3 regions of the Streptomyces sp. NPDC046900 genome follow, and region 2 is predicted to be linked to each of the others. Evidence: riboswitches for the same ligand, from Rfam matches in the RefSeq annotation. Region 2 holds a riboswitch; each other region holds the start of a gene.
What was found. A riboswitch is a leader RNA that binds a small molecule or an ion and turns the genes downstream of it on or off. The one in region 2 is predicted to bind S-adenosylmethionine.
Positions count from the first base shown of each region.

Region 1: it holds a riboswitch for S-adenosylmethionine, as region 2 does, so the genes downstream of both, ABZ904_RS11325 (amino acid ABC transporter permease) here and thrC (threonine synthase) in region 2, are expected to answer to the same signal.
Region 3: it holds a riboswitch for S-adenosylmethionine, as region 2 does, so the genes downstream of both, ABZ904_RS05835 (aminotransferase class V-fold PLP-dependent enzyme) here and thrC (threonine synthase) in region 2, are expected to answer to the same signal.

Region 1 covers NZ_JBEYXD010000008.1:165,179-167,440, reverse strand. The annotation lists gene ABZ904_RS11330 (glutathione S-transferase C-terminal domain-containing protein) at 1-878, shown strand, start outside; SAM riboswitch class IV at 966-1,076, shown strand; gene ABZ904_RS11325 (amino acid ABC transporter permease) at 1,445-2,262, shown strand, end outside.
Region 2 covers NZ_JBEYXD010000012.1:34,128-36,389, forward strand. The annotation lists gene ABZ904_RS14690 (glucosyl-3-phosphoglycerate synthase) at 1-591, opposite strand, end outside; SAM riboswitch class I at 811-967, shown strand; gene thrC (threonine synthase) at 986-2,262, shown strand, end outside.
Region 3 covers NZ_JBEYXD010000004.1:71,350-73,611, forward strand. The annotation lists gene trpD (anthranilate phosphoribosyltransferase) at 1-272, shown strand, start outside; SAM riboswitch class IV at 1,015-1,131, shown strand; gene ABZ904_RS05835 (aminotransferase class V-fold PLP-dependent enzyme) at 1,325-2,262, shown strand, end outside.

The DNA.
Region 1 (2,262 bases), on a different contig from region 2:
CCGCCCATGCCCTGACCGCACTCCCGCCGTCGTCCGTCCCGGCCTTCCGGGGCCGCATCGGCCGCGACGCACGCAGCGGTCACTACGCGGTACCCCGCCGCTACCGCCTCCACCTGTCGCTTCCCTGTCCGCACTGTCTGCGGACAGCCGTCACCCACAGCCTCCTCGGTCTCGACGAGGTCTGCCCCGTGACCCTCCTGCCCGCGGTGCCCGACGGCCCCGGCGGCGAGCACTCCGCGCTGCGCCCGCTGTACGAGGCGAGTGCCCACCACTACCCCGGGGCGGCCGTCGCGCCCGTGCTCAGCGACGACTGGTCGGGCCGGATCGTCAGCACGCACGCCCCGGACATCATGCGCGACCTGGCCCGGCACTTCGGCGCCGGCTGCGATGTGCTGTACCCGCAGGGCGCCGACGCGGAGCTCGAGGGTGTGCGCCGCCTGTGCGCGCAGGGTCTCGAGGCGGCCGCACAGCGCGCCGGTCGGGCCGACGCCGGCGCGGAGGAGCGGGCCGACGCGCTCACCTCGCTGCTGTGCACCCTGCGGGCGCTGGAGGGCCGGCTGGAGCGTCAGGAGTATGTGCTGGGCAACCAACTCACCGCCGCCGACGTGGAGTTGTGGGTGAGCCTGGTGCAACTGGACACCGTGCACCGCTGGCACCTGGACGCAGACGCGGTGCACCGCATCGCCGGCCACCCGCATCTGTGGGCCTACGCCCGCCGGCTGGCCGCCCGTCCGGCCTTCGGCCCGCACCTCGACCTCGACGGCATCGCCCGCCGGCACCACGCGCGCTGCCGTGGTCTCGAGGCCGCGGGGGCGGCGGTGCAGATCCTCGACTGGGCCGCGCACGTGCCCGACAGCGCGCCGGTACGGGCCAGTTGACGGGGTGTCCGTCCGTAGGCCGATGTATCACCTGATGGACGCACATTGACATCGGTTCCGGGGCCTGACTTACTTACGGCTCAGAACGGTCATGAGCGTCAGCGACAAGCCCTGGCTTGCTGACCGGCAACCCTCGCGCCGCGGTGGGGTGCCCCAGGTGACGACCGGACCGGGATGACGTTTCGGTAAGCGCGAGGCCCAAGGGGCCAGGACAGCGACAGGTGGCGGACATGTACGCAGCTTCCAGGACGGCCGCACGCCGTCCTCAGTGCTGCGTACAGCCGTACGCACAGTTGCTCGTCGCCGACCGGGCCGTCGACCTTCTGCGCGTCAGCAGCGCACTGTGTACCGCACCGGGCCGCGCCCGCTGTCGGGGCTGACGACTTCCACCAGCCCCGCCTCCGTGACGAACACCGCTTGAGCGGTGTGCCGTTGTCCGCCCAGCCCCCGGTTCCGTGCGACCCCGTGCGCTGCCCCGCTCCGCAGAGCGACCCCTGCCCTGCCGGCCTGTCGTGGTCACGCACCGCCGCCGCGGTCCTCGGGTGTCCGACCTGCCGGAGCCCTCCATGACTGAACCCCCAGGCACAGCCGTGTCCGTCGACGCCCTGCCGACGGCCGAAGCCACCGCCGACGCCACGCCCACCACTCCAGCCCACCCGGTCCGCGACCCCTCGCCGGACGCTTCCGGCCGACCGCTCACCGCCCAGCGGGTACAGCCCCTGCGCCGCCCCGGCCGCTGGATCGCCACGGCCGTGGTGCTGGTCGTGGTGGCCCAGTTCGTCCACGGCCTGGTCTCGAACCCCTTCTACCAGTGGGACCGGTTCGCCTACTGGTTCCTGCGCCCCACCATCCTCGACGGACTGCTGATCACTCTCGAAGTCGCCGCGCTCAGCGCCGTGGCCGGCCTGCTCGGCGGGATCGTGCTGGCGCTCGCGCGGCTCTCCCGGAGCCCCGTGCTGCGCGCCGTCAGCTGGACCTACGTATGGGCGTTGCGGTCCGTACCCCTGATCGTCGTGCTGATCTTCCTGTACAACTTCAGCGCGCTGTACCGGACGCTGAGCATCGGGGTGCCCTTCGGCCCCGCCTTCCTCACCTTCGACGAGTCCAGGCTGGCCACCGACATGGCCGTCGCCGTGGTCGGTCTGAGCCTCAACGAGGCCGCGTACGCGGCGGAGGTCGTCCGGGGCGGCATCCTCTCCGTCGACCAGGGTCAGCACGAGGCCGCCGCCGCCCTCGGTCTGCCCAGGGGCCACCAGTTCAGGAAAATCGTCTTCCCGCAGGCCCTCAGGTCCATCACCCCGAACTACGTCAACCAGCTGATCGGACTGATCAAGAGCACCTCGCTGGTGTTCTATGTCTCGCTGCTCGATCTCTTCGGCTCGGC
Region 2 (2,262 bases):
GCCGCCGAGCGGCTGTACGAATCCGGCCAGCTGGGGCCAGTGCATGTTGAGCAGCGGGCGGGCCATCATCTCCGTGACACGTCCGCCCTGGCCGGCCGTGGCGCCGAGCGGCCGGTCGTACATCGCCTTCACCAGGTCCACGCCGGGGTCGGTGAGCAGCGGGCCCACGATTCCGGAGACGAACTCCGAGGAGAACTCCCTCAGGTCCGCGTCGATGAAGCAGACGATGTCGCCACGGGTGACGAGCAGGGACCGCCACAGCACCTCGCCCTTGCCGGGCACGGCCGGGATCCGCGGCAGGATCGCGTCGCGGTGCACCACCTTCGCGCCGGCCGCCGCGGCGACCTCGGAGGTGCGGTCGGTGGAGCCCGAGTCGACGACGACGATCTCGTCGACGAGTGGGACCTTCTGCATGAGGTCGTGGCGGATGGCGGCGACGATGTCGCCGACCGTCTCCTCCTCGTTCAGCGCGGGCAGCACCACACTGACCGTTGAGCCGGACGAGCGTTTCGCGGCCAGGATCTGGTGGAGCGGGCGATCGGCGACGGACCAGGAGCGGGTGCTCAGCCAGCGCTCTACTTCTTCCAGCACAGTCTGCGACTCCTCACATTCGTACGGCGGTGGTCGGCAGAAGAGATCGGAAGAGATCCCCGAGTGGGACTCGCACGGGGTGCGGGTGGTGATCCGTCCATCTCGCGGTTCGGACGACTCTCTCAACTTTCCTGGCCTTCGGTTACAGTCTTGAACAACGCCGGTGACCATCGCATGTCGGGGGTCGCCGTCGCTCACCACGGTGAAACAACCGCATACCGCTCATCCAGAGGGGCAGAGGGACACGGCCCGATGAAGCCCCGGCAACCCTCCAGTCGGTTCTCGTAGATCGCTCCTGATCGTCTTCGCGAGGCTCCCGGCTAGGGAAGGTGCCAAATCCGTCTCACGGCGAGATGCGTCGTGAGGAAGATGAGGAGAAAGGGCCTCGCCTGACATGGCTGTGCAGACAGTTGCAAGCACCACCGACTCCGTGAATCTCGGTCCCGCCGCGGCTCTCTCGTGTCGTGAGTGCGGCCACCGGGTGCCCCTCGGCCCGGTCTTCGCCTGCGAGGAGTGTTTCGGCCCGCTGGAGATCGCGTACGACTTCTCGGGCTACGACACCGAGGAACTGCGTAAGCGCATCGAGGCCGGCCCCGCCAACATCTGGCGTTACGCGCCGCTGCTGCCGGTCCCGGCGGACGTCGCCGGCAAGCCGAACCTCAACCCGGGCTGGACCAAGCTCGTCCAGGCCGACAACCTGGCGCGCGAGTTGGGCGTCACCGGCGGGTTGTATGTGAAGGACGACTCCGGCAACCCCACGCACTCCTTCAAGGACCGTGTGGTCGCCCAGGCGCTGGAGGCGGCGCGCGCCTTCGGCTTCACCACGCTCTCCTGCTCCTCCACGGGCAACCTCGCGGGCGCGGTCGGTGCCGCGGCGGCCCGTGCCGGCTTCCGCTCCTGCGTCTTCATCCCGCACGACCTGGAGCAGGGCAAGATCGTCATGGCAGCGATCTACGGCGGCGACCTCGTCGGCATCGAGGGCAACTACGACGACGTGAACCGCTTCTGCTCCGAGCTGATCGGCGACCCGGCGGGCGAGGGCTGGGGCTTCGTCAACGTCAACCTCCGTCCGTATTACGCGGAGGGGTCCAAGACCCTGGCGTACGAGATCGCCGAGCAGCTCGGCTGGCGGCTGCCCGACCAGATCGTGGTCCCGATCGCCTCCGGCTCGCAGCTGACGAAGATCGACAAGGGGCTGCAGGAGCTGATCAAACTGGGGCTCGTGGAGGACACGCCCTACAAGATCTTCGGGGCGCAGGCCGAGGGCTGCTCGCCGGTGTCGGTCGCCTTCAAGGCGGGCCAGGACGTCGTACGGCCGCAGAAGCCGAAGACGATCGCCAAGTCGCTGGCCATCGGCAACCCGGCCGACGGTCCGTACGTCCTCGACATCGCGCGCCGCACGGGCGGTGCGGTGGAGGACGTGACGGACGATCAGATCGTCGATGCCATCAAGCTGCTCGCCCGTACGGAGGGCATCTTCGCCGAGACGGCCGGTGGCGTGACCGTCGGTGTCACGCGCAAGCTCATCGAGAGCGGTGTCCTCGATCCGGCGAAGACGACGGTCGTCCTCAACACCGGCGACGGTCTCAAGACGCTGGACGCGGTGGCCGGCACCGGGCTCACCGCCACGATCCGCCCGAACCTGGACTCCTTCCGTGCGGCCGGGCTCGT
Region 3 (2,262 bases), on a different contig from region 2:
ACGTGGGGATCGAGCTGGTCCCGGTGGAGGCGTTGCGCGGTGCCGACGCCTCTTACAACGCCGATGTGGCGCGACGGGTGCTGACCGGTGAGACGGGCCCGGTAAGGGACGCCGTACTGCTGAACTCGGCGGCGGCGCTGGTGGCGCTGGAGCCGGGTTCCGGGTCGCTCGCGGAGCAGATCCGGGCCGGGATGGAGAAGGCCGTGGAGTCCATCGACTCGGGGGCGGCCAAGCGGACGCTGGACCACTGGGTGGCGGCGACCCACGCCTGATGCCCGTGGGGCCCGGGGCGCGGTGCTCCTCGGCTCCGCTACGGGCTGTTCCGGGTGTGCCTGACAGGGGTGCCCCACCGGCTCAGGGCCGGTGGGGCCCACCAGGCATCGCTGCCCGGCGGGCCGCCCGTCCGGCGCTCAGGCGCCTTCGCGGCCGTGCACGCATCCCCGGCTGTGGATGGGCCTTCGTGGCGACGTACGGGTCGCGGTCTGCGGAGCGGCCTTTGTACCCGCGCGCGTCCCCGTCTCGGGTGCGGCCTTGGTGGCGGTGTGCGGGTCGCGGTCGGCGGTCCGGCCGTCGTGGCCGTGCTTGGCTCGTGGTCTGCGGTCCGGCCGTCGTAGGCGTGTGTGGATCGCGGTCTGCGGTCCGGCCCCCACGGCGGTGTGCGCGTCCCCGTCTCCGGTGCGGCCTTCGTGGCCGTGCGCGGGTCGCTGTCGGCGGTGCGGCCGTCGTACGCGTGTGTGGATCGCGATCTGCGGTCCGGCCCCCACGGCGGTGTGCGCGTCCCCGTCTCCGGTGCGGCCTTCGTGGCCGTGCGCGGGTCGCTGTCGTCGTGGTCGTGTGTGGGGCGTGGTCTGCGGTCCGGCCCCGCGTGGCCGTGTTCGCGTCCCCGTCCCCGGACCGCCCACCACAGCCGTGCGCGCGGCCCCTCTCCGGACCGGGCCTTCGCAACCCTGTGTGCATCCCGGCATCCGGACAGAAGTTGCGGCCGTGCGATCACGTCCCGTAGCGTCCTGTGCAGGTCATGAGCGACAGTCATTCGGCCCCGGCCGGCTGTCCGGCAACCCTCCGTCCGTGGCGGGGTGCCCCGGGTGAGGACCAGGCCGTAGGCAGCGAGGTCTGCGGCAAGCGCGGACCCCTCGCGTCACCAGGGGTCCTGGTCGTTCGAGGGAGCCTTCCGTGAGCAAGCGAATGCGATAGGGCCGCAGAGCCCCGCTTCCGCATCCCCTTTTCACCTCTTTTCACCTTTCCCGTGCCGATGACGCAGCCGCGCGCCGTCGTGCGCGCCGTCCGGCACGGCGATCCCACCTGCTCACACGGGAGTGCACCCATGTCCGTCTCCACCCTTGCCGCCGACCCGTCCGTTTGTGCCCCGCTGCCCGTTCTGGGCCGGGATGTCGCCGTCCCGCTCGTCACAGGCGGAGAGGTCACCTACGCCGCGCTCGACTACGCGGCCAGCGCCCCGGCACTCCAGCGTGTCTGGGACGACGTGGCGGCCTACGCCCCGTACTACGGCAGCGTCCACCGCGGTGCCGGATACCTCTCGCAGCTGTCCACCGACTTGTTCGAGAACGCCCGACGGACCGTCGCCGCGTTCCTCGACTGCCACGAAGAGGACGAGGTGATCTTCACCCGGTCCACCACCGACTCGCTCAACCTCCTCGCCGCCACCCTTCCGGACGACTGCCAGGTCTTCGTCTTCGAGACGGAACACCACGCCTCCCTGCTGCCCTGGCGGGGTGCGCGCGTCACCTGCCTGGACGCCCCGCGCACTCCGCAGCAGGCCGTCGCGACCCTGGAGCGCGCCCTCGCCGACCGCGATCCCCACGGCCCGGCCCTGGTCTGTGTCACCGGCGCCTCGAACGTCACCGGCGAGCTGTGGCCGGTGCGCGAGCTCGCGGCGGCCGCCCATGCGCACGGCGCCCGTATCGTGCTGGACGCCGCCCAGCTGGCCCCGCACCACCCGGTGTCGGTCAAGGACCTGGACGTCGACTGGATCGCGTTCTCCGGGCACAAGCTGTACGCGCCGTTCGGTTCCGGAGTCCTGGCCGGCCGTGCCGACTGGCTGCGTGCGGCCGAGCCCTACCTGGCGGGCGGGGGCGCCAGCCGCAAGGTCACCCGGCGCACCGACGGGGGAGTGGACGTCGAGTGGCACGAGAGCGCCGCACGGCACGAGGCGGGCTCGCCCAATGTCATCGGCGCCTACTCCATCGCCTCGGCCTGCAAGGCCCTCACCGAGGCCGGTTTCGACGCCCTCGTCGCCCGCGA